DNA from 4 places in the Halomonas sp. R57-5 genome. Region 2 is predicted to be linked to each of the others. Evidence: predicted binding sites of a transcription regulator. Region 2 holds the regulator's gene; each other region holds the start of a gene.

Region 1 (7,894 bases), 1.8 Mb from region 2:
GTAGGGCAGTGGCGGCGCCTGGCGTTTCTCCTGCTGGTCGAGCTTGGTGAGCTGCCCCGTTGCGCCGGGCAACTGAGCCGCTAAAGCGTCGGCGGGGGTACGGTCAATTAAGCGGCCTTGGTCATCCAGTGGTGCGTGCTCTTTGGGTGCCCACCAGGCGCGCAATTGGCCTTGGGCAACCTTCAAATCCACCCATAGCGGATAAAACGGATGGGGCACAAAATCACGGATAGCGTTGTCGCGGCGCACGATTAAGCCGAGTACCGGTGTCTGAACGCGGCCAACAGAGAGCACGCCATCATGGCCTGCTTGACGGCCGGTGAGTGTCCAGGCGCGGGTTAAGTTAATGCCATACAGCCAGTCGGCGCGGGAGCGGGCCTGGGCGGCTTGAAACAGCGGCTGATACTCGGCGTTAGAGCGCAGTTTTGCCAGCGCCCGACTTACCGCGGGCTTGTTAAGGTCGCTAATTAGCAGCCGCTGAACCGGGCCGCGATACTTCATATGCTCAATGACTTCTTGCACCAGCAACTGGCCTTCGCGATCAGGGTCGCCTGCGTGCACTACATCCGTTGCTTGCTTGATCAGTTTGCGAATCACCGCGAGCTGGCCACGCGCTTTAGAGCGCGGCATCAGTTTCCACTGTTGCGGCACGATGGGTAGCCGATCCAGCCGCCACTGTTTGTCGGCGGGGTCATAGGCCTCTGGCGGTGCCTGCTCTAATAAGTGCCCCAGGCACCAGGTGACGGTAGTGTCACCACAGTTAATGGCGCCATCCTGGCGCTTGCTAGTGCCCGGCAACGCCTCGGCAATGGCTTGGGCGAGGCTGGGTTTTTCGGCAATTATCAGGCGCATAGCAGCGAAGCCTTCATCGTATCCATCGGTGGCCGCTATGGTAGCAGACGCTCTAAAGATTAGCTGGAGCGGCGCAGGATAATGATGCGGTAAGTGGTCAATGCTGTTAAGTTGTATAAATTGTGTATAAATAATTTGGTGTGGTGAAATTCAAGGGGATAGCCAATGCGTGAGCGAGGCAGGACACGACGATTAATGGGCTTGGGCGCGCGCACCGGCGGCGCGCTGCTGAAAACCCGTTTAGGCGGCCAAGCGGATTGGCGTGCCTTGGGCGAAGCGCTGTTTGAGGGGCTTTCAGAGCTTAAAGGCCCGGCCATGAAGCTGGCGCAAATTATGTCCCAGTGGGATGACCTGCTGCCCCCGGATCTCGCTGAGGAGCTTGCCCGCCTGCAGCGTCAGGCCGAGCCGATGCCGTGGCCAAAAATTCGTGAAGCGCTGGTGCTGCAATACGCTGATATCGACTACTACTTCAGTGAAATCGAGGAGCGCCCGTTTGCCAGCGCCTCCATGGGGCAGGTGCACCGTGCCACCACCCATGAAGGTGAAACGGTGGTGCTTAAAGTGCAGTACCCAGGCTTGGCGGATGTGCTGGAGAGTGATTTGATCCAAGTGCGGCGCATTATGCGTTTAGGCCGCTGGTTTAAGGTTCCCCAGGCGCGCTTGGATGCGCTGTTTGAAGAGCTCGCCGAAAGCCTGCGTGGGGAGTTGGATTACCACGCTGAAGCGGATGCCCTCGCCCGCTACCGCGAGCGTTATAAAGATGATCCCCGACTGGTGATTCCTGAGGCGCTGCCGAAGCTCTCGGGGCCTTATGTGTTGGCAATGCGCTATGTTGACGGCACGCCGCTGCGAGAACTGGCAGACGCCGATGATGCAACGCGCCAAGGCATAGCCCAAACGTTAGCCGACTGGATCACCCAAGAGCTATTTACTTACGGCGAACTGCACGCCGACCCTCACGCCGGTAACTTTGCCGCTGATGCTCAAGGGCGGCTGGTGATTTATGATTTAGGGGCGGTTATTGCCGTGCCTGAGGCGCGTATAAAAGCCATGATGCAACTGCTCGATGCCACCTTAAAGCATGATGCGATGGGAATGGACGAAGCGCTGATGAAAATGGGCGGGCGCCAGGGGCAGGGCGCGCCGTTGGCACTGTATCGTGAGTCGGCGGAGTGTATTGCGCCGCTGTTCGAGCCGGGTGAGCAGGACTTTAGCGATGTGCGAGTGCACCGGCGATTGCGCGAATTAACCCCTAAAGTGTGGGCAGCGATGGACCGCCTGCAGCCCCCTGCAGATACACTGCTGCTCTCCCGCGCGCTGAACGGCCACTACTGGAATCTGGTGCGCTTGGGCGCGCGGCTGGATATGCATGGGCGTACGCGTCCACTCTTGGAACGAGCCCATTAACGATCAACCGATTGCCGCTGCGGTAGCGCCCCACTGCATGCTAGACTATGTCGCTTTTCAATAGGGTCTTTTATAAGTGGAGACGGCAATGCTGGCGGTATGGGTCGATCAGCTGCTGGGATTCGCCTCCGGGGCACTCTCGGCAATCAGGCAACAAGAACACTATCCGGACTTCATGACCTGGGTGCGCGCCAAAGGTGCGGACGCCTTTGAAGGTGATGTGACCATGGCCCAGGCGCTAGCGCCGTTGCTGTGGTCGCAAACACCGCTGGAACGGCTCGATTTTGCCTGCGAGCCCCTCGCCACGCCAGGGCGTAACGAGCCCTGCTGGTGCGATTCCGGGCGCAAATTTAAGCAGTGCTGCTACCAGGTCGAGTTTCCCACCGAAATTCCCGATCAGATGATGTGGATGCTCTCGCTGCGCGAATGGAAGGGCGCGACCCTGAAAGCCGCGCTGGATAGCCAGCAGGCACCGGCTCAAGCGCTGCTGGAAGCCGGGCTGATCGCCGCGGAAAGTGGCCAGACGGGGCGCGCTATGCAAATCCTCGAGTCGCTGTTCGATGGCAGCGACTGGTCGCGGCTGCCCGAGCAGGCCGAACCCGCCTTTGAAATCCTGCTGGATATTTATCAAGAGCGTGGTTTTAGTCGTAAACGCGCCGACCTGCTTGATGAAGTGATGGAGCGCGGACCGCTGTTTCTGCGCGGTGTGGCCCTTGAGCGGCTTTGTTTGATGCATCTGGATAACGATGATTTGGACAGTGCCCGTGGCGCCTTTGTAAAAGCCCAGCAGGCGCTACCCGATTCGCCTACCTTGGCTTACATTGAAGCCATGCTGTTGCTGCATGAAGGCCATGAGCAGGAAGCCAAAGAGCGCGCCAACTTCTGGTATCGCCGCCTGGTTCGCCAGGGCGAGCTGGACGAAGACCAGCTGGATTTTTTGGCCGCGCTAGCGGATAACCCTGGTGCAACGCTGGCTGATCAGTTGCTCAGCGCCGAAGAGGATCTGGCCACGCCGTTGGTGGCACTGCAGGCATTGCTGGCTGCGCTGCCCACCGCCCCCAAAATCGATATCAGCGCCGATGCTGAAACCGGCCGATTGTTTTATAACACCAGTGCCCGCGAGGCGACGCTATTTGCCGCCTGGCATGAGCAGTTCCAGGTGCTGGTGGATGAAGACGTAGCGCTGGGCTTTCGCGATGATCCCTGGGGCAACGCCATTGAGTGGATGTCGGCACTGTGTGCACACCCGGAGTGGTTGGACGCGCCTCAGGTGGTGCAAGATTTGACGCTGGCGCTCACCAGCCGTTTTGGCAGCCTGCCGTGGATGGCGCCGAGCCTGCTGGAACCGCTGGCGCTGCGCCTCTCACGCTGGTTGGAACAAGCCCGCGCCGAAGGCGACGGCAGCCTGTGCTGGGACGATGCTAACAACGCCATGTTGCTACGCACAGGGCTAGCGCTGGTGGTGGGTATGGAGCGCGGCGCCCGCCAGCACTCTCGCGAGTTGGCCGAAGAGCTATTGCTGATTGACCAAGAGGATAGCCTGGGTCTGCGTGAGCTGGTGCTGGATCAACTGCTGCGCGATGACCGCAATGAAGAAGCGTTGGCGTTAGCGGAAGAGAATGACGACGACGGCTCGCTGGTGCTTGGTCTACTAATGGGCAAAACCCTGGCGCTGTATCGATTAGAGCAGCGTGAAGCCGCTGAGACCGCGCTTGTCGATGTGCTCGGCCATAACCGCTATGCGTTGGAGCTGATTTGTGCCGAAAACCCCCGGCCCTCCATGCCCCACCCAGATGGCCAGGTTGACCCCGGCTCCCGGGCGGAAGCGTGGCAGTACCGAACGCTGATGCGCGATCAGTGGCGCACGACGCCAGGGGCGTTGGACTGGCTGGAAGCACACCGCTAGTTCTAAACCTTCACTCGGCTAATCCTTCAAGCCTGGCCTTCAAGCCTGTTTAAGCAGGCTTGGGGGTGGGCACTAATTGTTTGTCTCGGCTGATCCAGACCGCCAGTAAAATAGCCGGTAAGCCGAGCAGGGTGGCGATAACAAAAAAGCTTGGGTAGCCCTGGGCGTTAACGACCAGCCCGCCAAAGCCGCTTAAAAATTTCCCTGGTAGCGTCATTAATGACGAGAACAGCGCGTACTGCGTCGCGGTGTAGGCCCGTGATGTGAGGCTGGAGAGAAAAGCGATAAACACTGCGCTGGCTAAGCCATTGGCAAGGTTGTCACCAATAATCGTCACCACCAGCATGGGTAGCTGATTGCCCACTAAGGCAAGCAAGGCAAACAGTAAATTGGTGACCATCACCAACCCCGCACCGAAAATCAGCAGCGGTCCAATGCCGTAGCGCGCCACGCAAAGCCCGCCTAAAATTCCGCCGGTAATGCTCATGGCAATGCCAAATATATTGGTGACGCTGGCAATCTCGGCCAGTGAAAAGCCCAGGTCGATATACAGCGGGTTGGCCATGGAGGCCATGGCTAAATCGCTGATTCTAAACACTGCAATAAACACCAAAATCCACAGTGCTTTCACTCCATAGCGGCTAAAGAAATCGGTAAACGGGCAGACCAGCGCGCCAATGCTCCAGGCACCCAGGCGGCGTAGCACTTTAGGTTTGCCCCGGCTGGCGCGAATAAACGCCCGCACCTTTGGCTCGTGTATAAGCTGGATGGAGAGCGAGGCGCGTTTGGGCTCCGGGCGTACTAACACGGTAAGCACGCCAATGCTCATAAGCGCTGCCATGCTGAGATACGCCACATCCCAAGAGGCCGACGCCGCGATATACAGCGCACCGGCACCGGCGGCCAGTAAGCCACCGCGATAGCCAATAATATAGGTCGAGGCCATAGCCGCCTGAACATCGTCATCGGCGGACTCAATACGGTAGGCGTCAATGGCAATATCCTGGGTCGCCGAGCCAAAGGCCACCAGCAGTGCAAACAGGGCCACCCAACCGAGGTTACCCACCGGGCTCAAACCCGCGAGTCCCACTAGCCCCGCAGCAATGGTCGCTTGAGCCAGTAGCATCCAGCCACGACGTTGCCCAAAGGCGCGGGTCAAAATCGGTAGCGCTAGCCGATCCACCACCGGCGCCCAGAAAAATTTGATTGAGTAGAGCATGCCTATCCAGGCAAAAAAGCCAATCGCCGCGACCTCAACGCCATCGCTGCGCAGCCAGGCTGAGAGCGTTGAAAACACCAGCAAAAATGGTAAGCCAGCGGAAAACCCCAAAAACAGCATGGTAATAACGGGCGCACGACAATAAACAGCCAGCGCGGCAAGCCAACTGCGCTGGGGGGTGGGGCTTAACATGAAACGCTACTCCTGGTGGAAAGACGCTGGCGATGGCCAGGTGGTAAACTAGGCTTTGTACGAAAACTGCCTGCGCTCGGCCATGCTGCGTTAAAAAACGGCTCAAAATGCTCATTTACACCCCGTAAACTCCGCTTTTTCGCCGTTTTTTGCCTTACCTGACCTTCGCTCGCCGACTTTTCGTACAAAGCCTAAGACAGTGTTCTAATACAAAGTTTTATCACAAAACCGACAGCTTACCGGAGAGGAGTTTTCCATGTCGATTACGGCGCATCAGGTCGTTACCTTGCACTATGTCCTTAGCGACGTGCTCAACGATGGCAGCAAGCAGGTATTGGATGACTCCCAGGCGCGCAATAAGCCGCTAGAGTATTTGCATGGTCACGACAATATCGTGCCAGGGCTAGAGAGTGCCTTATCAGGCCAAACGGCTGGGGCCGAGTTAAGCGTTCAACTAATGCCTGCCGATGCCTATGGCGTGCGCAACGAAGACCTGGTTCAAGAAGTCAGCCGCGGCTCTTTTGGGAACGCTGAGTTAGCGCCGGGCAGCCGCTTTCAAACCGAAGGCGAAGCCGGGCCGCAAATTGTCACGGTACTCGAAGTTGATGGCGACCGGGTCACCGTTGATACCAACCACCCCCTGGCCGGGCGCACGCTAAACTATAAAGTGACCATTTTAGACGTACGCGAAGCTACCCGTGCAGAGTTAGCCAAAGGCCACCCGTTACCGCCAGGTACCGAGCACAGCAAAGTCGAAGACCGCAAGGTGCTTTAGTGCTCATCACGCCCAAAAATTGATCGGTATCAATTTCCTGTTTAACCGCCTTCCCCCGCCTGCCGTAACTTGACCTAGGTCAGTATTCTCCCGCCATTGAGTGACTAGTATGAACGCATACATCACGGCGGGAGGATTCACCATGTATTGGGATGACACAATTATCTTCGGCTTATCCACCGTCGCGTTAGTAATCGCATTTATGGTGGGCTGGGTGGGCTTCGTGATTCGCGATCATCTACGTAAAGATGAGCGCAAGAAGTAGCTTACCCAATTCATGTAAACCTTGTCAGGGGAGGGGGTTTGCTAGCGTAGTAAGCCTCCTGTTGCCAGCCCATAATGGGCTGGCTTTTTTTTGAAATATCAAAATCGGCTGGGTTGAAAACACGTAGCGTGCGTTTAAGAGCAATGTAAAGCTTGCTCTGGTAAAGTTCTTTAAAAGAATGCACACACCAGGAAGCTTTGCCATGAACGCAGTTGCCTTACACCGCAGCCCATGGGGGCGTGTACGTGATCGATTGGCGTGTACGTTAATTGTCGTGGGCATAACACTTCCAACGACTGTCTTTGCCCAGGCATTGAATATGATCAACGGCGATGTCACTGAAAAGGTCGCCCTTAGTGATTTACGCGCCATGTCCGACGAGACGTTTACGCTCTACGATCCCTATCAGGGGCGCGAAGTGGAGATGCAGGGAGTCGCTTTTCGTACCTTTCTGATTGAACAGTTTGGCGAAGTACCCCCAGCACTTCACTTTACCGCCTGGGATGACTACGAGGTTACCTTAGAAGGCTGGAATGACCCTAATTGGTACCTGGTTAGCTCTGAGGATGGCGATCCGCTCACCATCCGCACGCGAGGCCCTGTGCGTCTGGTGGAACGTGACTATGGTGATCGCGACGTAGAAAMCCTGCGTGAGTTTAACGACTGGATCTGGATGATTCGTAGCATAGAGGCGAAGTGGTGACATCCAAACCCAAGCTAGCTGCGCAGCCAACGATGCAACCACGGCCTCTAGCGCGCCAGCATCGCTACATTACGTGGTTGTCGCTGAGCTTGATGAGCTTTTTGGCGCTTATGGTGTTGATAGTTTATGAATCGCGCTGGGTCTACCCCGAAATACAGGCGTACTTCAGCCAGACGGGGAGTCTTACAGGCCAGCAGCTCTCTACGCGGGCACGGGTCTACCTACAAAATGCCCAGTCCGAGCTCTTGAGCGATCAGCCAGAGCTAGAAGCGCTGGATGCTGCCACCATGGATATTGACTTGGCCTACGGTTTAGCCGATATGCACATATATCGGCGTGAATATGCTTGTTCCGAGCCTAGTTTGACGGAGTTAGATCGGCTGGTGGCTTCGTTAGCGGCACGCGACATTGACCGTGTCGCTGCGGCGATGGCGTTGTTCGCACCGATTCAATGCTTAACCCACATTGAGATGGATCAGCTTGATCGCCGGGGTGCGGCGATTAATGATTTTTCAGAAAGTACCCGCCAGCATAGCCTAGTGCTGACTTACTCCAGTTTATTAATCTTTGTGATG
Region 2 (7,219 bases):
GGCCCACCTCTTTGTACTCCGACTGCTGCTGGTGGCCGCCTGCGTGACGATCGCATGGTGGTTTATCGACCCCTCGCGGATGCTCTGGGTGCTACTCTCGGTGCTGGTGGTGACCTGCCCCTGCGCACTGGCGCTGGCCACCCCCGCGGCACTGACCGCAGGTCACGGCCAGCTACGTAAGCGCGGCGTGTTGATTACCCGCGCCGATGCCATGGAAACCCTCTCCAACGTTACCCGGGTGATTTTTGATAAAACCGGCACCCTGACCCGCGGCGAGATGCAGCTTACCCAAACTCAGCCTCTCGGCGAATTAACCGCCGAGCGTGCCCGGGCGATTGCCGCCGCCCTTGAGGCCCATTCGGAGCACCCCATTGCCCGCGCCTTTCGGCCATTCCGGGATGCGACGCTGCAAGCCAAAGATATTCACAGCCACACCGGGCAAGGGCTTGAAGGCAGCTTAAACGGTGCCCGCTGGCGGTTGGGCAAGTACGAATTTGCTGTCGATGGCGCCGTGGCTAGCAGTATGTCGGCGCCCGCCAAGGGCCAATGGCTGCTGCTTAGCGAAAACGGCATGCCCCGCGCCTGGTTTGGTCTGCATGACGGCGTTCGCGATGACGCTGCGGCGACGATCGCGGCCCTCCAGACCCAGGGGTTAAACGTAGAGCTGCTTTCTGGCGACACTCAGGATGCAGTGGAAAGCCTGGCCAGCCAGCTCAATATTACCACCTGGCACGCGGGTACCAGTCCAGAGGGCAAGCTGGCCCGAATGAAAGAACTCCAAGCCGCTGGCGAAACTGTGGTGATGATTGGTGACGGCATCAACGACGTGCCAGTCTTGGCTGGCGCTGATGTAGCGATTGCCATGAATGGAGCGACAGATCTTGCCCGGACCCGCGCCGATGCGGTGCTGCTCAGCCCACGTCTAATGCGAATTTTTGAGGCCATCGAGATTTCCCGCGCAACGCGGCGTATCATGCGCCAGAACATGATTTGGTCAGTGTGCTACAACGTTTCGGCGCTGCCGCTGGCGGCGATGGGGCTGGTGCCGCCCTGGCTAGCCGCGATTGGTATGTCGCTTAGCTCGCTAGTGGTGGTGGGTAACGCCCTGCGGCTGTCACGCTGGCGCCCCCAGCCCGCACCAACGCTTGGCACGTCAACACCGGTAACCGCATGACGATTCTGTACCTGCTTATTCCGCTTTCGCTGATTCTGCTCGGACTCGCCGTCTGGGCCTTCTTCTGGGCGGTCAAAAATGATCAGTTCGACGATTTAGAAGGCCCGGCGCACCGCATCTTGTTTGATGAGGACGACAACGATCTTCCCCCCGAACAGCGCCGCCAGCGCCCGCCAGCCAAGCAAAAAACCGTCGCACCAAAAGATAAAAACGCCCCCGACGACCAAGAGCCTCGGCCATGAATCCCACAGGGCTTGATCTACCGCCGCTGCTGGCGGCATTCGTATTTGGCTTAATGGGCGGTGCCCACTGCATTGGTATGTGCGGCGGCATTATGAGCGCCCTCACCTTTGCAGTACCCCCCAGCATGCGCCATCCAGCGCGTATGGGGGGGCTGCTACTCAGCTACAATGCTGGCCGTATTATTAGCTATATGAGCGCAGGCGCGCTGGTTGCCCTGCTGGGCACGCTATTTTCGCTTTCCGCCACGGCACGAATGCTGCTTCAGGTGTTTGCCGCGCTGATGCTGATCCTGATGGCACTGTATATCGCCAACTGGTGGAAAGGGCTGCTCAAAGTGGAGGCGGTTGGCCGCCGTCTATGGCGCTTTATCGAGCCTGTGGGGCGGCGCTTAATGCCGGTGGTGTATATCCCTCAAGCCTTCGCGCTGGGCGCACTTTGGGGCTGGCTACCCTGTGGGCTGGTCTACTCCATGTTGGCCTGGAGCTTGGCGATTGCCGACCCGCTCCAGGGCGCGCTGCTAATGGGCGCATTTGGGCTAGGCACCCTGCCGGCGCTGCTCGTCACTGGCCTCGCTGCGCGCCAGCTAAGCCACTTGATTCGCCACCCGGCGACGCGCAGCGTGGCGGCACTAACGATTATCGCGTTTGCGCTGTGGCAGCTCTGGACTCTTACGGCACACAACCTCTAATAGCATGACATGGCTCAATCTTTACGCTTTCGTCACGGGTTAGGCTAGCGGCATTACCTCACGTCGGAGCGCCCCTTCATGCCCGTTCATGCCCCTGCGGTTTCACCTCTTGCCTCGTCTGTGGCGGCAGCGCCCTTGCAGCCGGTGTGGGATGAAGCCCTGCTGCGCCGCTACGACACCAGCGGACCACGCTACACGTCTTACCCCACGGCGCTGTCATTTCACGACCAATTCACCCCCGGTGACCTGACCCAGGCACTAGAGCGTAGCAATGCCAGTCAGCGTTCGCTGTCGCTGTATGTTCACGTGCCTTTTTGTCGCAAGATCTGTTTCTACTGCGCATGCAATAAAATCGCCACCAAGAACACCGCCCTGACCGAGCCTTACTTATCCCGGCTCGACCGTGAAATGGTGCTGACCGCACGCCACTTGGATACATCACGACCGGTGGAGCAGCTACACTGGGGTGGCGGAACGCCGACCTTTCTTAGCTTGAATCAGATGGGCGACCTGATTGATCGTTTGGATGCCCGGTTTGGCCTTTCGTCCTCTGCCGATCGCGACTACGCGATTGAAATAGACCCCCGGGAAGCGGATGTATTTACCCTGCGCCACCTGCAGTCGTTAGGCTTTAACCGCATTAGCCTGGGCGTGCAGGATTTAAGCCCGTTGGTACAGAAAGCCATTAACCGCATTCAACCGCGGGTACTCACCGAAACGCTGATGGAAGAGGCGCATCGCCTGGGCTTTCGCTCGCTCAATCTCGATCTTATTTACGGTTTACCGTTTCAGACAGAAAAGAGCTTTGCGAATACCCTCCGCCAGGTGATTGAACTCAATCCGGCGCGTCTTTCAGTATTTAACTACGCCCATATGCCCGAGCGCTTTGCTCCCCAGCGGCGTATTAATGTCGATGATTTGCCGGGCGGTGAAGAGAAGCTGGCAATTCTGCGCACCACGATTGAAATGCTCACCGCGGCTGGCTACGTACATATCGGCATGGATCACTTTGCCCGGCCTGATGATAGCCTGGCCATTGCTCAGCGCGACGGCTCGCTACAGCGCAACTTCCAAGGCTACTCCAGCCATGCCCAGTGCGATTTAATCGGGCTTGGCGTTTCGGCGATTTCACGTATTGATGACGTCTACGCGCAGAACCCGAGCGATCTGGCAAGCTACGAGGCGGCGTTGGATCAGGGTCAGCTCGCTACTGTGCGAGGCGTGCGGTTGAGTGATGACGACCTAATCCGGCGGGATGTGATTGAGCGGCTGATGTGCGATATGGGCATTGATCTGGCTGCGGTCAGCCAGCGCTGGAACATCGATGCCCCCCGCTATTTTGCCCCCGCTCTGGAGCGTTTACAGAGCGCTGAGCAAGATGGCCTACTGACCCGTAGTGGTGATCGACTTAACGCCACGCCCATGGGTCGACTGCTGGTGCGCCATTTAGCCATGGCGTTCGATACCCATCTTTCTGGGCAAATAGGGCAGCGCTACTCTAAGATTGTTTAATCACCTTATTGCAGGCATGCTAACGGCACCACAATAAGTAAGAATTTGCTAATTTTATCCTGACCCACTCAAGGAGCACCGCATGTTGGAACCTATGAGCAGCCGACGCTCGCTACTCCACGAAGCGCGCTGCCAAACCTGCAGCCTTAGCTCGCTGTGCCTGCCGCTTGCCCTTGAGTTGGACGATATGGGGCAGTTCGATGCGATTATTCGCCGCCGTGCGCCGCTGAAAAAAGGCGAGCCGCTGTTTCGCCAGGGTGATACTTTTACCAGCGTTTACGCGGTGCGTTCGGGGAGTTTGAAACAGGTCACCGCCGAAGGTAACGGCAGTGAGCAGTTGACCAATTTCTACCTGCCCAGTGAACTGGTGGGGCTGGATGGCATTGATGAAGAGCACTACCCCGGTAGCGTTATCGCCCTGGAAACCACCACCGTTTGCGAGATTCCTTTTGACCGCCTGGATTTGCTCTCAGAAGAGATCCCTGAGCTACGTGGCCAGCTGTATCGGAGCATGAGCAAAGAGTTACGCGATGACCGACGCATGATGCGCCTACTCTCGCGAAAAACCGCCGATCAACGGCTGGCCACCTTTTTGATTACCCTTTCGGACCGTTTTCGTCGCCGGGGCTACTCGCCCTACAGTTTTCGCCTCTCAATGCCGAGGGCCGATATTGGCAACTACCTGGGCTTAGCGGTGGAAACCGTCAGCCGCATTTTAAGCCGCTTTCAGCAACAAAGCGTGGTGGCGGTTTCCGGGCGAGAGGTCAATATTCTCGATATGCCGCGTTTGATTACCCTCGCCGAAGAGGAAGAGCAAACGGTTAGCTGACGTTGAAGGCCTGGATGCGACCCGCCAGCAGCTCCGCCTGCTTCGCCTCTAAGCCCTCAAAATCAAACAGGCTTCGGTCTGCCAGCTGGGAGGGCGCAATATTGGTCACCGCTTTAAACATGCTTTCCAGACGGCCAGGGAACTTCTCATCCCACTCGGCGAGCATCTCTTTGACCACCTGACGCTGCATATTAGGCTGGGAGCCGCACAGGTTGCAGGGAATGATTGGGAACGCCATCAGCCGCGAAAATTCCGCAATATCCGCTTCTTTGCAGTAGGCCAACGGCCGAATAACGATATTCTTACCATCATCGGATAGCAGCTTGGGCGGCATCGCTTTCAGGTTGCCGCCGAAGAACATATTCAGAAACAGGGTTTCAAGAATATCTTCCCGGTGATGGCCCAGGGCAATTTTATTGGCCCCAATCTCTTCGGCAAMCCCATACAGCGAGCCGCGGCGAAGCCGTGAACAGAGCGCGCAGGTGGTTTTACCTTCAGGGGTTTTCTCTTTCACCACCGAGTAGGTATCGCGTTCTACGATATGATACTCCACCCCCTGTTTGTCCAGATAGGCAGGCAGCACATGCTCAGGGAAGCCCGGCTGCTTCTGATCCAGATTGACCGCTATCAACGAAAAGTTAACTGGCGCGTTGCGCTGCAAGTTGCGCAAAATCTCCAGCATCGTGTAGCTGTCCTTACCGCCGGAGAGGCACACCATCACGCGATCGCCTTCATTGATCATTTGGTAATCAATAATCGCATTGCCCACTTCTCGGCGCAGACGCTTTTGCAGCTTGTTAAATTCACGCTTCTGCTTAGCATCAGCCTGCACAGCGTCTGGAGAGGCTGCAGGAGCAACATCTGGCGTGTCAAAATGCGGGTCGAAATAATCTAGGGATTGCATGAAATAAGCACTGCCGATAGTGAAAGGCGCTAAAAGAGGAAATATTGCCACATTCTAACAACACTCACCGCCTGACCCAAACACTAGTGCTTCCACCATTCCTATGCCACCTCCGCCATAACGCGCTGTAGGCGCATATACAGAAGTGCGCTGGCGGTTGCCTCGGCAAGCACGCTTTGCACACCCATGGCAGGCACCTGCCAGCATGCCAGCGCCTGGGCGAAGCTGCTGGGCGCTTCTACCTCCGGATGCAAACGCCGCAGTTGGCGCTGATGCAGTCTCGCCACATCAACCTGGGCATTGGGTAGCGCAAAATTCAGCCGCTTAGTCAGTAGTGTATTCAACGCTCCAATGCGCTGCTCCAACTGCCAGCCCACTATGGGCCGGTTGCCGATAAATTCCACTAACGCGCTCAAGTTATCACTGCTTGGCGGCTGCACCTCCCCTGCCTCACATAGCAAATGATGACGGCGCAGCTTCGCACTTTCGGGCTGTTTCGTGCTGCCTAACGTCATCACAAAAGCGCGGCTGGTTCGTACCTGCTGCTGGCTCAGCACCACCGCCGCCAAGCTGATCACCGGCGATGCCGACGTGAGCGTTGTCGTACAGACGAGGGCTACCAGCTCATCGCCCATATAAGGTTGAAACAGCCACGCATAGGGAGAATCCGCACAACGCCGACGATCACTTTCACGGCGCAGTAAGGTGCGCAATGAACCGCTAAATAGCCCTACGTGTCGATCTAACAGCCGCATTCCGCTCACGAATACTCCAAATGATAACGATGGGAAAGCCGCTGCTTAAAGTCTTTGACAATATGCATCGCTTCGCGCAATAGGTCGCGCTCCAGGGAAGAGAGATTTTGCACCACCACACGGTTAGCGCGGCTGCCGTTTTGGGCGTTGACGTCTGAGGCACCGGCTTGATGACCGGCAGGCGTCTCCAAAACGCTTAGCTGCTGTTTAAGACGCAGCTCGGAAAACAGTGCCAACGCTTCACCCAGGTCATCGGCAAAGCGGCGATCCAAACGGCCATCGGCGGCCAGGGCGTCAAGCCGGTCGAGTGTTGAAGTGGCTTTAATCCGCCGTTCAAGTGCCATGGTGCGCACGCCGTGAACAATCGGGAAAATGCCGCCTTTCTTAATATCGATACCGTGCTGGGGCTTTTTCAATGAGCCAAACAGCGTCAGCGGCGTCGAGAAACGCAGCGCCGTGCGGGCGAAATAGGAGAGCAGCAGCTCATCGCCCGAGCAGCGTTCAAACAGCTCTTCGCGAACGCTTTCGAGTAGGCTTGGGTTACCCGCCACCGCATGGGCATCGAGCATAATCGCCAGCTTCATCAGGCTGTCGCCATCACGCTCCCTGGCCCACTTGGCGATATGGCCTTTCCACTGCGACACCGTGGCCACCCACTCGGGGTTAGACACCATAATATTGCCGGGGCACGGCGGATAACCGAGCTGAATCAGCGTATCAGTGAGCGTCTGCATATGGCTTGTAAGGTCAGGCCACTGGGTTTCATCGGCCAGAATCAGGCCGTTATCCTGATCCGTTTTGAGAATCTGTTCACCGCGCCCTTCGCTGCCCATCACCATCATGCAGCTCTGCCCGTGGTAGCGTTCATTAATGGTGAACTCCCAGGCTTTACTGATGATGCGACCGTTCAGTGCGGCGAGCAGATCCATCGCAAAGCGCAGCTTAACGCCCTGGGCCATCAGCGCTTTGACCAGCTCCGGGGTACGCTGGCTGGCGGCTGCAAGCGCCTCTAAGCTGGTTGCCTGCTCTACCTGCAGACTCACCACATAGCTACGGCTTGAGAAGTAGCTAAGCACGTCAGTGAGCTCAACAACGCCTTTCAAGGCGTTTTGCT
Region 3 (7,894 bases), 2.2 Mb from region 2:
TACCGGTGGCGATACTGCTTGGTCGCGAGATCGCGCAGCACGAATACAGGCTAGGCATTCAACGTGGATGGGCGTGGAGCGAAACGCTACCAGTCGGTATGTTTGAAGGCGTCTGGCGCGGGTGGACGTTAGACTCAGTGTTTGATGTGCTGCTGCCAGCACTGGCGTGCGGGCTGCTAGCGGTTATGGTTGGCCTTAAAAAAAGCCATAAAACCAAGAACAGCTAAGCCCCTTGGACTAGGAGTGACTGGCCCAAGTGCGATAAAAGGTGACGACTAGTCATTATCAAGGCGCTCTTTACGATAAAGCTGCCACTCATTTTCAACCCGGCCATCAGGCAAGCGGCAATAGCGGCCAGTGCCTAAGCTGCTTTCGCGAATTTCATTCTCCCCGCCGAGGCTTCTACAGTATTCAGCCGCGTATTGCGTCATCTGATTGTCAGAATCCGGGCCACCCCCGCCCGAGGCACAGCCGCCGAGCATGAGTAGCACTGTTATTGCACCGTAGCGGTATATAAATCTTGTTAGCATTGGAACCTCCCTCCCTGCGCATACAGTTCAGCGTCAGTTTGATTTTGGTGAGTAACCGCGTGCACATCAAGCAGGATGTTACCTGGCGAGAGGTATGATTATTTAATAGAGCGTTTGCTGATGTCGAAAATGGTAGCTAGGCTGTAGCTAGTCATCTTCGATGTACAAGCATTGTCTATGGCTATTTTTAGTACCGAATTCATATGGAGAGTGAAGCTATGTCCAGCCCGGAACATAAGCAAAAGATCTGGAAGATGATCAAAGATATCAAAGTGGGCATGCTCGTGACGTTGGATAACGACACACCCCGAGCGCGCCCCATGCATCTGGTGCAAGATGAGTACGATGGCACCCTGTGGTTCTTCACCCGCCGCAGTGCCGAAAAGGTATTTGAAACCCAAAGCGACCACGATGTGTGCCTTAGTTTCTCCGACCAGGAAGATGGCGTCTACGTTTCCCTATCGGGCAAAGCCAACCTTACCGATAACCGCGAACTGATCGAGAAATACTGGAATCCTTTCATCGCGGCCTGGTTCCCTGAAGGTAAAGACGACCCAGACGTTGCACTGCTGGAAATTAAAGTGCAGATGGGTGAGCACTGGAAAGCCAAAGAGAGCAAGACGTTCCAGCTTTACGAAATCGCCAAAGCTAACCTCAAACAGGATGCCACCCCGAACCTTGGTGAGAATGAGAAGTTCGGTGGGTAACGTCCTACCCAAGCGCCCCGCTACCGGGGCGCTTTCCAGCCTGATAGTTGTCATGCTCCTGGGTTCAAGCGGCGCTTGGGCCAATGATCAGCCCCCGAGTGACGATGCTATCAGTCAGGATAAGTGCGAACTTACCGACCAACAGCAGGCAATGCTGTCGCTGGTTAACGAAGCGCGTAGCCAAGCACGACAATGCGGCGACCAGCCGTTTGAGGCCGTAGAGTCGTTAGCATGGAGCTGCAAGCTTGAAGCAGCGGCCAAGAGCCACTCCCAGGACATGGCCGAGAATGACTACTTTAGCCATACCGGCCCGGATGGCGCGGGAATTGAGCAACGGGTGGGCAATCAGGATTACGCATGGCAAGCCGTGGGAGAAAATATCGCCGCTGGCCACACCACTGTTTCCGCCGCGGTTGAAGGCTGGCTAGACAGCCCCGGCCACTGCCGCAACATCATGAATGACGCCTTTACCGAGATGGGCATGGCAAAAGCCGAGGGTTCAGAGTCGCGCTACTCAACCTACTGGACACAAACACTCGGCAAACCCCGCTAATCGCCCACAAATCGATTACAGGTCACTCCTCTATTTCACCTTCCCTAATGCCACCATAGTTAACGGCCGTAATTGCATTTTTAGGTGAGCCGTCTACCAGCTTGGTGCTATAGGTCAGGTACACAAAGGTCTGGGTTTCGGCGTCATGCATGCGCACAACGCGCATATTCTTGAAAAGCGCAGAGCGACGTTGGCTAAAAATCACCTCTTGCTCGTCTACTTCTGCAGGGTCGAAGACAATCTCCCCCGTCTGCCGACACGCCACGCTCGCCTCACTGGCTTCCTCAGCCAACCCCACCGCACCGGAAATCCCGCCAATCTGTGAGTAAGAGAGATAACAGGAGATACCCTGAACCTTCGGGTCATCGAAGCGTTCCACTTCAATGGTATTGTTCGGGCCCAGCAGCTTGAACTCGGTACGCACGCTGCCGATATGAGCATCCTGAGCGAATAGCGTGGGCGGCAATAGCGCAACCATAGCAATGAGCAACGTGAGGGCAGCGCGTTTTGGGAAAAGCATGGGTAACTTCCTTGGGATTAGTCAGACTAAGAGACAGGCAAGCGCTAAGGATACATGATGTACAAACTTCCTGGAGAACCATCAGCAGGCAGAATCCCACTTCCCTTTTTACTTCTGAAACGTAATATTGCGCATTATGAGCATGGCTGGGGCGTACCAGAAGACGACGTAGAAGCCACAAGGTGGTTTCGTCTCGCGGCGGTGCAAGGGTATCCAGAGGCACAGTTTGCTCTCGGGGCCCAGTACGAATTTGGGAGGGGCGTAAATCAGGACGATGTAACCGCGTACATGTGTTAAACCATTTTTGAAGCCGACAGTGATAGAACAAATGGAAATAAAACAGATTTCGCCGAAATAATGACAGACGAAGACATAGCTGAAGCTGAACGGCGTGCAAGTGTGTGCATGTCCTCCAACTATCAACCAGGTTGTGAATAGAGTACTACTGGCAACATTGAGCCTAAAGAGAGTGGATTCACAGACGTTATACTAATTAATACTGTGGCACTCTGTTTTATCGGCGAACATGGCAGCAGCATTGAGGAATACAACACGCTAACGCCCTACTCAAAGTCGGGGCGCTCATAACTCCAGCGTCACCATCAATCTACCCACCACCCCCGCTACATTTCAGAAAAGGGAAGCCACAAAGGCAAAGGGTCGTCGAAAGCATCCCTGGGATTCGACGACCCTTCACCCTTCTCAACAGCCAACGCATTAAGCTTTTATATTATCTGTAACCTTCCAAACACCGGGTGAGTTCCAGACCGCATTATGTATTAAGCTTTTTTCGGCGAGGCTGTGTACCTTTCCACTCAGTGTTACATCATGATCATGCACTTCTACTTTGATGGCGTTAGCATCCTGAACAGCCCTACGTTTCAGTGAGGCTTCAATATCGGCCTTGACAGCCGCCGCTGTCGGCTTAGGTTTTAGAATGATTTGATTGCTAACACCGGTAACACCGGCCAGGTAACGAATAGAACTAGCAGCCAAACGGCGTTGATACTCCCAGGGAACTTCGCCAGTCAGCGTCACCCAACCATCCTCGACCATTACTTTCAACGGATCATTGGGTATAAATACATTCCACTCCAGCGTGTTCTTCACCGCTCGTGCGATATCGGCATCGGTACGCTGATTACTTCCTGGCAACTTCACGTCAATTTCTACCGCAACCCCCTTCACACCGCTGACTCTCTGTGCTGCGGTTTCTGCATGCCACTTCTCCGCATAGCTATCGACATGCCCAGCCAATGTCACAATGCCGTCTTTCACCTCCACTCCAATATCTGTAGCGCGAACGGAAGGTTCCCATTTGAGTTCAGCAAGCACATCTTGCTGAATTTGAGTATCTGACTTAAACATGTCTACATCTCCCTTAAACGCATGAGTGATCTTTAGGCACATAACATACACTTTCAGTTAGCACCTCATTACATATCAACAATTGCTTACCTGCCTTAGTTGACTCATTTAACTTCTAACTTGCGTCGCGAAGTCTTTTTCGTTTTTGGCAGAGTAATTGTTAAGATACCATCCTTAAACTTAGCGTCAGCATTTTGTGCATCCACCTCAGCTGGCAAAGCCACGGTCCTAGAAAAAGAGCCTTGCCATATTTCCGAATAAAAATATTCATCCTTTTTTTCTTCGGTCTCACCAGAGCGATGCCCTTTTAACGTTACCGCATGCTCAGTGACTTCAACCTCTAATTCTTTTCGATCAATTCCGGTAATTTCAGCGCGTACTATGATCTCTTTTTCGCGATCAATAATATCAACCTTAGGATTGCGTTGAGAGAACAATCCCAACCGCTCTTTGACTGAATCGTCTTTAAAGAAAGGCTTCATCCAACTGCGTTCAAAAAACCCTTCCATCATTCGGTCAAACTCCTCCAGGGGACTCAATGCACGGCTAGAAGTCTGGGTATCGTTTTTACCCTCTACTGAAGACTTGATGGCTGTCTTGCTCATGTTATCACTCCTTTTTAGGACCCTTATAATAAGAAATACAAATATATTACTTACCTTAGTTTTGATAGCTTTTCCCAATGGTTATAAAAACCACTTGGTTAGTTATAGCTTAACTTTGCATGGAGAGTAGATTATTGGGATCATTAAAAAGTGTTAACATACGTAAATTTTGACCTATGTCAAAATAAAGCATCATATTCAAAAAACTATTTTAAAATATTAAAAAAACCATCTAAACCTCTTAACAGTTTCTCTTAGCCACATGCAAAATTTGTAACTTAAGTATTCATCGTTAACAGCCACACTGGCGAGGAAAAGGTCACTGAGTCTAAATAGGTATTAATAAAGCTATTTTAATAACCCTTTGTGAGGCATGAGATATATGTTTTTCGGAAATTCTCAGCATCAAGATTTTGATAGACTAGTGCGTGCCTCACTGGCGGGGATGACAATGGGTATTTCCCCTATGTCGGTTATGCTTACATATTTGGACTGGTTATCCAGCATGGTACTATCTCCAGGAACCCAGGCTCATTTGCTACAAAAAGCCTTAAAAAAAACAGCTGCGCTTGTTTTCTTGGGCTAGCCACTCGGCTTTTGATCCCAATGCTGCCCCTTGTATTACCCCCTTACCTCAGGATCGTCGTTTTCGCGACCCTAGCTGGCGCAGCTACCCTTACAATGTGCTTTATCAAAGTTTCTTATTGCAACAGCAGTGGTGGTATAACGCCACAACAGGCTTACGCGGCCTCTCACCTCATCACGAACAAGCCTTAGAGTTCGGGGCTCGGCAATGGCTTGATGTGCTGTCGCCCTCCAACTACCTGCTGACCAACCCTGTCGTATTAAACAAAACTTTCTTCAGCGGCGGAGCCAATCTGCTTCAGGGAATGCAACACTACTATGAAGATATTCAGAACCATTTACTCGGCAAACCTCCCGTTGGCACCGACACTTATGTAGTAGGAAAGGATGTGGCGATCACACCTGGCAAGGTCGTTTACCGCAACCATTTGATCGAGCTTATTCAGTACACGCCTACGACCGACAAAGTGCATGCCATACCTACGCTGATAGTGCCTGCTTGGATCATGAAGTATTACATTCTTGACCTCTCACCACATAATTCGCTAGTCAAGTATCTGGTTGATCATGGGCAAACCGTGTTTATGATTTCCTGGCGTAACCCTACCGCCGAGGATCGTGATATCGGCATGGATGACTATCGCCAGCAAGGTATTCTCGCGAGTCTCGACACCATCGCGCAATTAATGCCCAATCAGAAGATACATGGCGTTGGCTACTGTTTAGGCGGAACGCTATTAGCTATCACTGCTGCGGCTATGGCTCGAAATAAAGATGATCGCTTAGCATCCATGACACTTTTGGCTGCACAAACCGATTTTCGGGAAGCTGGTGAGCTCATGCTATTTATCGATGATAAGCAACTCGCTTTCCTTGAGGATATGATGTGGGCTCAGGGCATTCTTGATACCAAGCAAATGTCGGGAGTATTTCAGATCCTTCGGTCTAACGATTTAATATGGTCTCGAATGATAAATGAATACCTGCTAGGCACACGACAACCCGTAAACGACTTAATGGCCTGGAACACAGATGCAACGCGCATGCCCTACCGTATGCATTCTGAATACCTGCGCAACCTATTTTTAAATAACGATTTAGCCGAAGGTCGCTTGCGGGTGGATGACCGCCCAGTAGCGCTTAGCGATATACAGGTGCCGATCTTCTGTGTCGGCACCGAATGGGATCACGTTGCACCTTGGCGATCCACTTACAGGCTGAACTTGCTTTCTGATGCACCTGAAACCACTTTCCTACTCACCAGCGGTGGCCATAATGCGGGGATTATTAGCCCTCCAGAGCACTCTCATCGGCACTACCGAATGACAGTGGCGCATGAAAACGATAGTTATATTGACCCTGACACTTGGCTAGAGAGCACAACTATACAGCCAGGCTCCTGGTGGAAGGAGTGGCAAATCTGGCTGGAGAAACACTCAGGGCCTCTGGTTAGCAAGCCAGCTCTGGGTTCAAGCGACTACCCGCCATTAGAAGATGCACCGGGGAGCTATGTGAAGCAGCCATGAACAAGGTTTTCTTTTCGGCGAGATAAATTGGACACCAGTTCGCCAGCGAAACGCGAAGACTAAATAAACTGGCAAAAAAGCACCTTCAGGATGCTAACTAATATTGATGGCACCTCCCCCTCTTTCCTAACCTAAAAATCATCTTACAAGTCATTTTGTTACTGACATAGGCTTTAAATATAAAAATAACTAGCTTTTATCACTGTATAACTCACAACATCTGCTACGCTTAACTTCCCCAACGTCTAAAAAAACCAAAAACCACATAACTATCTGAATTATAATACTTTCAAGAGAACCTTCTTTAAAAATCGTTCGTGGCTCATAGAGTTACACAAAAATTTTATTGGGGAACCTAGGATAAACGTATGGAGAAGTCAACTGGTTTGGATAAGCCATATGTCGAACAAGGAGTGCTTTACAGTCATTCCTCTCTCTTATTTGTACAAGAATTGAAAAACCTGTCTCAATACATATTAACTTTGCGTAGAAAAAACACACTATTATACCAAGGAGATCCTTTTCAAGGCTTATACATCGTGCAATGTGGCATGCTAAAACAAATGCTTCAGTCTAAAAACGACAATGAGCAGCTCACACACTTTTTTCTACCTGGCGAAATTATTGGCCTAGATGCTATTGGCGAGGGATTTTATGCAGGCACCGTGATTGCCATTGAAACATCAGGCTTACTGCACATTCCCTTTAGACGAATTGAAGAGTTTCCCAACCTTCAAGCTAGCCATATGCAATTGCTGCGCTGTTTGAGTCGGGCTATGAGCCTAGAGCACTCACGAATGTGGCAAATGATTAGCCAGCCTGCAGACGTCAGATTAGCCTGTTTTTTTGCTGCAATGTCGAGGAGTTTTTTTGCTCGGGGCTATTCGCCCTACTCTTTCAGGCTTGCCATGTCACGACATGAAATGGCCGATTATCTCTGTATGGCAGTAGAGACGCTCAGTCGCCTCATCAGCCGCTTTCAGCAACAAGAAATATTAACAGCACGTGGTCATGAGTACTGCATAGTAAACCCTGATGCATTAGCGTCTATAGTTGTAAAAAGGAAGTGAATTTATCGCAGACGACATTCTCCTAAGCGACCGTTTCTATCTTAGGAACAGGCGCGCTCTATCGCTCTCCTTTTACACAGTACGCATTATAATAAAAAACAACATCTTGGCCATCTCGTTTCCTCAACTTAAACACACTTTTATCGCCATTGGCCATGCGAAAGGCTTAACCATCCGCCAGACAGGAAAAGCAGTGAGCAAGCCTTGCTGTGCTGGCCTGACAGCGCATAACATTCGGTTCGGCGACGAGTTCCCATTACAGATTTAGCACGACGGTGACGCTATCCGCCTGATGATCCGTTGGCATCACCAGAAATCCAAACTCTTTTACCATCTTGAGCATTGGGTGATTCTCGCGCAGCACATCCGCAAATAGCTGCTTAATCGCGTTCATGCGGGCAAAATCAATAATCTGCTGCATAAGGCTATA
Region 4 (7,894 bases), 1.4 Mb from region 2:
AGCTAGATGAATTAGTCGACCAGTTGAACTGGTTCATGGACGACATTGATCTTCGTCTGAAGCGCTCGCGAGAATCGGTCGCCAACCTATCACACGCATTAAAAACACCGCTGGCAGCCGTTACTCAAGTACTGCGTGGCAACCGGCCTATTGATGACAACCGGCGCCATAAACTACTCAGCCGTATTGAAGACATTAACGCCCAGTTGGATGCGGAGCTGCGTCGTTCACGTATTGCAGGCCCTAATGCGGGACGAATGGCCAACGTTACTCGTGATAGCTTACGGCTGATTGAGATGTTCCGTAGCCTCTATCCTGAGCGTATGTTCGACCTGACTCACTCAGCACGTGAGGAAGAACAAGTTCCCATTGAATCTCACGATTTTTCAGAAATATTAGGCATCGTGCTTGATAACGCAGGAAAATGGTCGAGCAGGCGCGTTCTTTGCGATATTGCAGTCACTGTAACTGCACTTACGCTAACTATTGATGATGATGGTCAGGGCGTTGCAGAAGAGGAACTTTCACGCCTGGGAGAGCGTGGTACACGACTGGATGAGCGCCGTCCTGGCTACGGCTTAGGCCTTTCGATTCTTGCACAGTTAATCGTCCGCTACTCAGGTCACTCTCAGTTTGAACGAAGCCCACTGGGTGGTTTACGAGTGACGATTGCTTTGCCCTTGACGGCTGAAGTGGTCAATTAATCATCATTCAGCTTTGTTTCAGCTTCTTCCATCAAGATGGTGCTATTCACCATTGATGGGAGTTACACATGGCACGCTCAAGTATCATTTCTCACCCTCTTTCTCGTCGGCAAGTGTTAAAAGGAGGCGCTGCCTTAGGCTTAGGTTCTGCTGCGGCAATGGGGTTAACTCCCGCCTGGGCAAACCCCTGGGGCCGTACCAACGTCTATGCTCAGGGCGTTGAAGAAGGGCCCGAGGTATCGCTGGCGATCCGCCGTGAATCGTTGCCTATTGACGGACAAGAAGCCCAACCAATTACCATTAACGGTACCAGTCCTGGCCCGCTGATTCGTTTGAAAGAAGGTCAAGACGCAGTACTGCGTGTCACCAACCTGCTGGACGAGCCCACCTCCATCCACTGGCATGGTCTCATTCTACCGCCGGAAATGGATGGTGTGCCTGGCGTTAGCTTTGCAGGTATCGCCCCTGGTGAAACCTTTACCTACCGTTTTCCCGTCCGTCAGAACGGTACCTACTGGTACCACAGTCATTCCGGTATGCAGGAGCAGCTTGGCCATGCAGGGCCATTGATTATCGACGCTGCCGAGCGTGAGCCTATCCGTTACGACCGTGAGCATGTGTTACTGCTCACCGACTGGACTTTTGAAGACCCGATGTCGGTGTTCCGTAATCTGAAAACCATGGAAGGCTATTACAACTTCCAAGAGCGCACGATTGCTGACTTCTTTGCCGATGTTCGTAACAACGGTTTTGCTCAGACCGCTGAAATGCGCGGCATGTGGGCTCAAATGCGCATGAGTTCGCGGGATATCGCCGATGTCACCGGTAGTACTTATACTTATCTTCTCAACGGCTATTCTCCTCAAGAAAACTGGAATGCCTTGTTCAAAGCTGGTGAGCGGATACGACTACGCGTGATTAACGGCTCAGCCATGTCTTTTTTCGATGTTCGTATACCTGGCCTGAAGATGACCGTGGTGGCCGCTGATGGACAACCGGTGCAACCCGTTCCTGTTGATGAGTTCCGTATTGGCGTGGCTGAAACCTACGATGTGCTGGTTTCACCTGAAGACGACCGGGCATACACCATCTTCGCCGAAGCCATGGATCGGAGCGGCTATGCACGCGCCACGCTAGCTCCACGTGAAGGCATGCAGGCGGAGATTCCTGAACGCCGTCAAATTGCAGACCGCGGTATGGAAGCCATGGGTGCCCACGGTATGGGCGGTATGGATCACTCCAACATGGCGGGGATGGATCACTCTGGCATGTCCAACATGTCGGGGATGGATCATTCCAGCATGGCTGGGATGGATCACTCCGGTATGTCCAACATGCAAGGCATGGATCACTCTACTATGGGGGGGATGGCAGCCGAGCAGGCCAAAATAGGCGCAAATGGTTTGCTTCTCGCCGGTGAAGCTCAGCCGGGCTCTCGCTATAACCAGGCGGGAATCGGCATTGATCCTGACGAACGACGCGTATTGGTTTACCGGGATCTCAAAGCGTTCACACCATGGCCTGATCGCCGTGAGCCAGGCCGTGAGCTTGAGCTGCACCTGACCGGCAATATGGAGCGTTATATGTGGTCGTTCGACGGTAAGAAGTTTAGCGAAGTGACCGGCCCTATTCATTTTGAGAAAGATGAGCGGCTGCGCCTAATTCTGATTAACGACACCATGATGGAGCATCCTATTCACCTCCACGGTATGTGGATGGAGCTAGAAAACGGCCAAGGGGAATTGATACCACGCAAACACACCCTAAATGTGAAGCCCGGTGAGCGCGTATCTGCGTTGATCACCGCAGATGCAGAGGGCAGTTGGGCGTTCCACTGCCACCTTCTCTATCACATGGATGCTGGCATGTTCCGCGTTGTTCAAGTTTCTTAAGGAGGCAGTATGAAAATTAAGCGCTACTTAACCCTCGCCAGCGCCGCCCTTGGCATGGCCGCCGCCACGACCGCTCAAGCCGAAGATGGCTATGCGGCACCAGACAGTTGGCCAGCGCCCACTGAGGAACATAATATGGGTATGGCACTGTTTGATCGGCTCGAATATAGCGTGCCTGATAAAGGCCCAGAAGCCGTGGTATGGGACTTTCAAGGCTGGTACGGCGGCGATATCAACCGCATTTACCTAAAGTCAGAAGGCGAAAATGTCCAGGGCGACGGCGAAGATGCTGAGTTTGAGTCTTTGGAACTACTCTATAGTCGTTTAGTGGCTGATTTTTGGGAGTTACAGGGGGGGATCGGTTATCAAGGCGGTGTTTTCTCCGATGATCACGCTGAACGCACCTATGGGGTTGTCGGCCTGCAAGGCGTAATGCCCTACGGCATTGAAACCGACGTGGCATTACAAGTGAGTGAAGATGGCGACGTAGCCGCCAGTTTTGAAGGCGAATACGATCTGCGCCTGACTCAGCGGCTCTACCTACAGCCGCGCACCGAAATTGCCGTGGCCGCCAGTGAAGTTGAAGAATTTGGCGTGGGCGAAGGCCTTAACTCGGTTCGTGCTGGCCTACGGCTAGGCTACGAAGTGACCCGACGCTTCGCCCCCTACATCGGTGCCTATTGGGAGAAAGAATACGGCGACACTGCAGATCTCTCCCGAGCCAGTGGCGACAACACTGAAGATACTGGAGTTGTTGCCGGTGTTAAACTAATGTTCTAACGACTCTGACAGTGTGTAACTTTTAACGTCACCAAATGGTGGCGTTTTTTATTATTTTTATTTTTATATTCAGCTTCATTTCAAAAACCCCAGCTAATATAACCATGTAACCAACCACTGGAGTAGTTATCATGAAAGTTAAATCAATTGTTTTTAGTGCAGTAGTAGCAAGTATCCTCTCTACACCTGTATTAGCGAGCTTAGGCAATACAACACAGAATCTTCCCTTACTAGAAAGAGGCGTATCTTCTACACAGATGCTTGCCCAGGGGCAACCTAAGCGTTTCAATATTAACATTGAACAAGCGACTACACTGAAAGTAGTGAGTGAGCACTTTCCAGGATTTACCAGCACTGGCAACCGCATTTCAGCTGTTCTTTATAATGAGGCGGGACAGCAGGTAGCAGAAGCTTCCAGCCCACGGGGGCGCTTCGAACTTGTTCGTCAGCTGCAACCGGGTAATTATCAGCTTGAGGTAACAGGAAGATCAAGGGGAGGCAGTGATGATAACAGTTATTATGAACTACATGTCGCCTATTGATATCCTTTAGTCTTGACATGAATTAAGAAGGTCAGCCATGAGCTGACCTTTTTTATGAAAAACTAGTATCTCGGCAAACAAATTCAGCTTTAATTCAGGAATTTTCGCTAACTTTATAGTGCCGCAATCGGCGTAAAAACAAGACAATTCATAAAGAGGTGTCATCATGTGGAATAACAAGAAGATTCCCTTGGTCAGCATGACGGTTATGGCCTTGGCAATCGGCTCGACGTATGTTTCTGCCCTGGAAACCCAAGTGGGAGAGACCACCGTGGGGCTTTATACCCATTAAGCTTTGTATCGCTCACCGAAAACCTAATGATGATGGGAATGAGGCTATGGATACCGCTTGGGTAATTATCGCCTACTTTTTGCGAGGCGCTTGATCAGGATCATATTTCCCTCCGATGCTGTTCAGGTTGCGTTCAGACAAATCATCCATGCTGTTATTGGGGTTATTTATTTGATTTTTCCCAAACCAACGGCCTTAACTGCTGTTGGCTCTTTGGGCGAGTTACTGAGGTGATTATGAGTAACAGTACAAGTAGTCGTTTGCTGATGTTGTGGGTGCCACTTGCTGGGTTTGTCATTTGGGCGGGATACCTGATTGGAACCGAGCACCGTCTCCACCTATTTCAGTTCTTACCTTTCCTCTTTTTGGCAGCATGCCCACTGATGCATATTTTCATGCATAAACACCACGGCGGTCATAAGGACAAAATAGACAAGGACTGAACCACTCTATATATACATGTACGCGCCTGGGAGAAAGACCATGAAAACGACACAACAAGAGCACCGCTTGGGTGTTTCCAAAAACACACTGGTGACTCGGAATTTAAAAATCAAGCCTAGTAAATCCAAACGCATTGAAGAAGCGCTGTCAGATATCGACCGACTCTATGGAATGGATAAGGTGGTCTACAACGAGAAAAACCGAAATATCAGCCTTGCTTACGATGCGCTGAGGCTCTGCATCGATGACGTTGAAAAAATTCTCAAGCTCCATGACATACAGGTCAGCGCTGATCGGTGGAACCGCTTTAAGAAGGAGTATTACCGTTTCGTCGATCAGAACGTTAAAGACAACGCTAAACAGGAACCTTGGAGCTGTCATTAATAGTCATAACGGCTACATGACACAACCAGGAGCAAGACTAGCTAGTTTAGGGKAAGAGCTGCTTGCCTGTGGCCTCGCAAAATCAGACATTCCGTTAGTCATTTGCCATGTGGCTGCACATAGGTTCTATTTTTAATTTATATAGCATCAAAAAACACCGCACAGGAGTCCTCGGCAGTTATTGCTGCTGTGGTTGCCGTTAATACAAGGAGTCGCTTTCATGGTTGGGCAGGATAGAACGCCACAATATAAAGAAAACAGTCTTTCGTTGGTCGGTGCCGTTGCATTAGGCACCGGCGTGATGATTGGGGCCGGTATTTTTGCGCTAACCGGCCAAATGGCCGAAATGACTGGTCGGCTATTTCCTCTAGCCTTTCTGGCCGCTGCCGTCATTGTCTCTTTCAGCGCTTATTCTTACGTTAAAATGTCCAATACCTTCCCATCAGCAGGTGGGATTGGCATGTATTTACAGAAAGCGTATGGCCCGACGCTTCCCACCGCCTTTCATGCCCTCCTGATGTATTTTTCCATGGTGATCGCACAGAGTTTTTTGGCGAGAACGTTTGGTTCCTACACGCTTGAGTTGTTTGACCTGGGGGATCGTTCACTATTTGTGCCCCTACTCGGGGTTGGTTTACTGCTAATAGCCTTTTTGATCAATTTATCCGCCAACCGCTTGATCGAGACCGTCGCCTCGGTGCTCGGATTTATCAAAATAGGTGGCATTATAGTGTTTGGTATTGTCGGCGTGTTTATTGCCGACTCCATCGAAATGGGTGCTGGCAACGATGCACCTACGCCTACGATAACGGGCTTTTTAGGTGCTACGGCGCTCGGCATACTGGCATTTAAAGGCTTCACGACGATTACCAATAGTGGTTCGGAGCTTAAAGATCCTAAGCGGAATCTTGGCAAAGCTATCACGATCTCGATTGCGCTATGCGTGGTGATCTATGCCCTTGTCGGTTTTGCCGTTGCCAGCAACCTATCTTTGCCTGAAATTATCGAAACCCAAGACTACTCCCTGGCCGCCGCTGCCCGTCCCGCACTGGGTGAAGCGGCAGTTGCGTTTACCGTCATTCTCGCCATGTTGGCAACGGCGGGCGGTATCATCGCCAGCGTCTTTGCCGTTTCACGCATGCTCGCCATGCTGACAGAAATGAAGCTGGTTCCTCACCGCCATTTCCACATGCCCGGCAGTGTACAAAAGCATACACTGGTGTACACCATCGTATTTGGCTTAGTGCTCACCGCTTTTTTTGACCTGAGCCGCATCGCAGCATTAGGCATCATTTTCTACCTGATCATGGATATGGCCATCCACTGGGGTGTGCTTCGTCATCTCAAGGACAGAGTGGGGGCTAATCCTGTTATTCCTAGCATTGCCATACTACTAGATGCTGTCGTGTTAATCGGCTTTTTATGGGTAAAAGCCATCTCGGACCCCATGGTGCTCATCGTTGCTGGCGTAGTAATGGCTACTCTTTTACTCGGCGAATGGATTTTCCTATCCAAACGCGACGCTTCAAACGATAGCGAGCACTCTCACACTCATTAACGTTAATAGCGTTATAGGAGGTACCAAATGGACGTTAGAACCTTTGGTGAATTGATCGATTGGACCCGTCAGTTACACGAGCATCTTGCAGCTTGCCTTGCTCATTGCGCCGATATACACGAAGAAGAGCGCGCTCGCATGTTGCTCAATTACTTAGCTGCACAGGAAGCGGAAATGCAGCGCGTTGTGGCGCGCTTTGAACAGACTGCTGACGCGAAAGCATTAAAAACCTACGTTTATGACTATTTGGAGCATAAACCTATCCGTACGCATCGTACCTGCGATGCGCCCTATTCCACGCTAAGTGTTGACGACATTTGCCGAGAGGTTTTTGATTTCCATGAACAAACGATAAACCTTTATCGAACCCTCGTTGGCAAAGCGGAAATTCCTGAGGCTAAAGAGCTCTTAGATTCCCTTTTAGCACTTGAAGAGCACGAAGCCATGCGCCTTGTTCGCCAAACGGGGAGAATGAACGATGTCTGAAGACCATAACGAGACAAAGGTGAAAGACCCTGTTTGTGGCATGGACGTTGATCCCCATACCTCCCGCCACCGTGCCGATCACGCGGGTAAGACTTGGTACTTCTGCTCAGAAAAGTGTCAGGAAAAGTTTATTGCCAAGCCTGATGCGTATCTTGAGCCAAGCAAACAGTCACAAGCGTCAGTACCCTCGGGGTCTATTTATACTTGCCCGATGCACCCAGAAGTTCGACGAGAAGGCCCAGGCGACTGTCCAATCTGTGGCATGGCGCTGGAACCTGAGACCGTCTCTGCTGACACCGGCCCTTCGGACGAACTCAAGGACATGACCAGGCGTTTCTGGATCGGCCTAGTACTGACCCTCCCCGTGTTTGCCCTAGAAATGGGTGGCCACGTGTTTGGCCTTATGCATTTTATTTCCCAGCAAACCTCTAACTGGATTCAACTGCTGCTGGCAACGCCGGTAGTCGTCTGGGCAGGTTGGCCATTCTTTGTACGCGGATGGCGTTCGCTAGTGCATCGCAGCCTTAATATGTTCACGCTAATCGCGATCGGTACCGGCACCGCGTTGCTCTACAGTTTGCTGGCCACCCTCACACCGGGCATCTTTCCCGACGCCTTCCGTCAAGCCGATGGTTCGGTGGCCGTTTATTTCGAAGCAGCGGCAGTGATTGTCGTTTTAGTTTTACTGGGACAAGTATTAGAGCTACGCGCTCGTGAAAAAACCTCTGGCGCTATTCGTGCTCTGCTCGACTTGGCGCCTGCTACCGCTCGACGCCTTGATGATCAGGGCAATGAGGAAGATATCTCTCTTG

What was found. The regulator FNR, encoded in region 2, switches genes on or off when oxygen is low (the NO sensors DNR and NnrR bind a similar motif). The targets are predictions, from matches to a motif close to TTGATNTANATCAA.
Region 1: the regulator FNR is predicted to act here: its motif matches at 6,421-6,434, upstream of ccoM (cytochrome c oxidase subunit CcoM).
Region 3: the regulator FNR is predicted to act here: its motif matches at 4,453-4,466, upstream of HALO_RS15620 (Hsp20/alpha crystallin family protein).
Region 4: the regulator FNR is predicted to act here: its motif matches at 4,301-4,314, upstream of HALO_RS11910 (DUF2933 domain-containing protein).

The regions. Positions count from the first base shown of each region.
Region 1 covers NZ_LN813019.1:2,972,592-2,980,485, reverse strand. Annotated here, with positions in the region: gene HALO_RS13730 (DNA topoisomerase III) at 1-852, opposite strand, end outside; gene HALO_RS13725 (ABC1 kinase family protein) at 1,018-2,259, shown strand; gene HALO_RS13720 (SEC-C metal-binding domain-containing protein) at 2,348-4,165, shown strand; gene HALO_RS13715 (AmpG family muropeptide MFS transporter) at 4,215-5,576, opposite strand; gene HALO_RS13710 (FKBP-type peptidyl-prolyl cis-trans isomerase) at 5,833-6,351, shown strand; gene ccoM (cytochrome c oxidase subunit CcoM) at 6,461-6,616, shown strand; gene HALO_RS13705 (hypothetical protein) at 6,819-7,319, shown strand; gene HALO_RS13700 (GGDEF domain-containing protein) at 7,352-7,894, shown strand, end outside.
Region 2 covers NZ_LN813019.1:1,195,760-1,202,978, reverse strand. Annotated here, with positions in the region: gene HALO_RS05390 (heavy metal translocating P-type ATPase) at 1-1,174, shown strand, start outside; gene ccoS (cbb3-type cytochrome oxidase assembly protein CcoS) at 1,171-1,416, shown strand; gene HALO_RS05380 (sulfite exporter TauE/SafE family protein) at 1,413-2,105, shown strand; gene hemN (oxygen-independent coproporphyrinogen III oxidase) at 2,184-3,617, shown strand; gene fnr (fumarate/nitrate reduction transcriptional regulator Fnr) at 3,700-4,446, shown strand; gene ttcA (tRNA 2-thiocytidine(32) synthetase TtcA) at 4,439-5,350, opposite strand; gene HALO_RS05360 (DNA polymerase III subunit epsilon) at 5,452-6,105, opposite strand; gene HALO_RS05355 (DUF294 nucleotidyltransferase-like domain-containing protein) at 6,111-7,219, opposite strand, start outside.
Region 3 covers NZ_LN813019.1:3,378,036-3,385,929, forward strand. Annotated here, with positions in the region: gene HALO_RS15585 (hypothetical protein) at 1-227, shown strand, start outside; gene HALO_RS15590 (DUF333 domain-containing protein) at 276-530, opposite strand; gene HALO_RS15595 (pyridoxamine 5'-phosphate oxidase family protein) at 749-1,237, shown strand; gene HALO_RS15600 (CAP domain-containing protein) at 1,230-1,790, shown strand; gene HALO_RS15605 (CreA family protein) at 1,813-2,310, opposite strand; gene HALO_RS23760 (tetratricopeptide repeat protein) at 2,368-2,607, shown strand; gene HALO_RS15615 (BON domain-containing protein) at 3,028-3,678, opposite strand; gene HALO_RS15620 (Hsp20/alpha crystallin family protein) at 3,783-4,283, opposite strand; gene HALO_RS23545 (poly-beta-hydroxybutyrate polymerase N-terminal domain-containing protein) at 4,735-4,869, shown strand; gene HALO_RS15630 (PHA/PHB synthase family protein) at 4,853-6,394, shown strand; gene HALO_RS15635 (helix-turn-helix domain-containing protein) at 6,763-7,464, shown strand; gene HALO_RS15640 (bifunctional acetate--CoA ligase family protein/GNAT family N-acetyltransferase) at 7,721-7,894, opposite strand, start outside.
Region 4 covers NZ_LN813019.1:2,587,575-2,595,468, reverse strand. Annotated here, with positions in the region: gene HALO_RS11930 (sensor histidine kinase) at 1-704, shown strand, start outside; gene HALO_RS11925 (copper resistance system multicopper oxidase) at 773-2,596, shown strand; gene HALO_RS11920 (copper resistance protein B) at 2,606-3,376, shown strand; gene HALO_RS11915 (hypothetical protein) at 3,508-3,918, shown strand; gene HALO_RS23610 (hypothetical protein) at 4,085-4,210, shown strand; gene HALO_RS11910 (DUF2933 domain-containing protein) at 4,447-4,653, shown strand; gene HALO_RS11905 (hypothetical protein) at 4,694-5,038, shown strand; gene HALO_RS11900 (APC family permease) at 5,259-6,596, shown strand; gene HALO_RS11895 (hypothetical protein) at 6,624-7,082, shown strand; gene HALO_RS11890 (heavy metal translocating P-type ATPase) at 7,075-7,894, shown strand, end outside.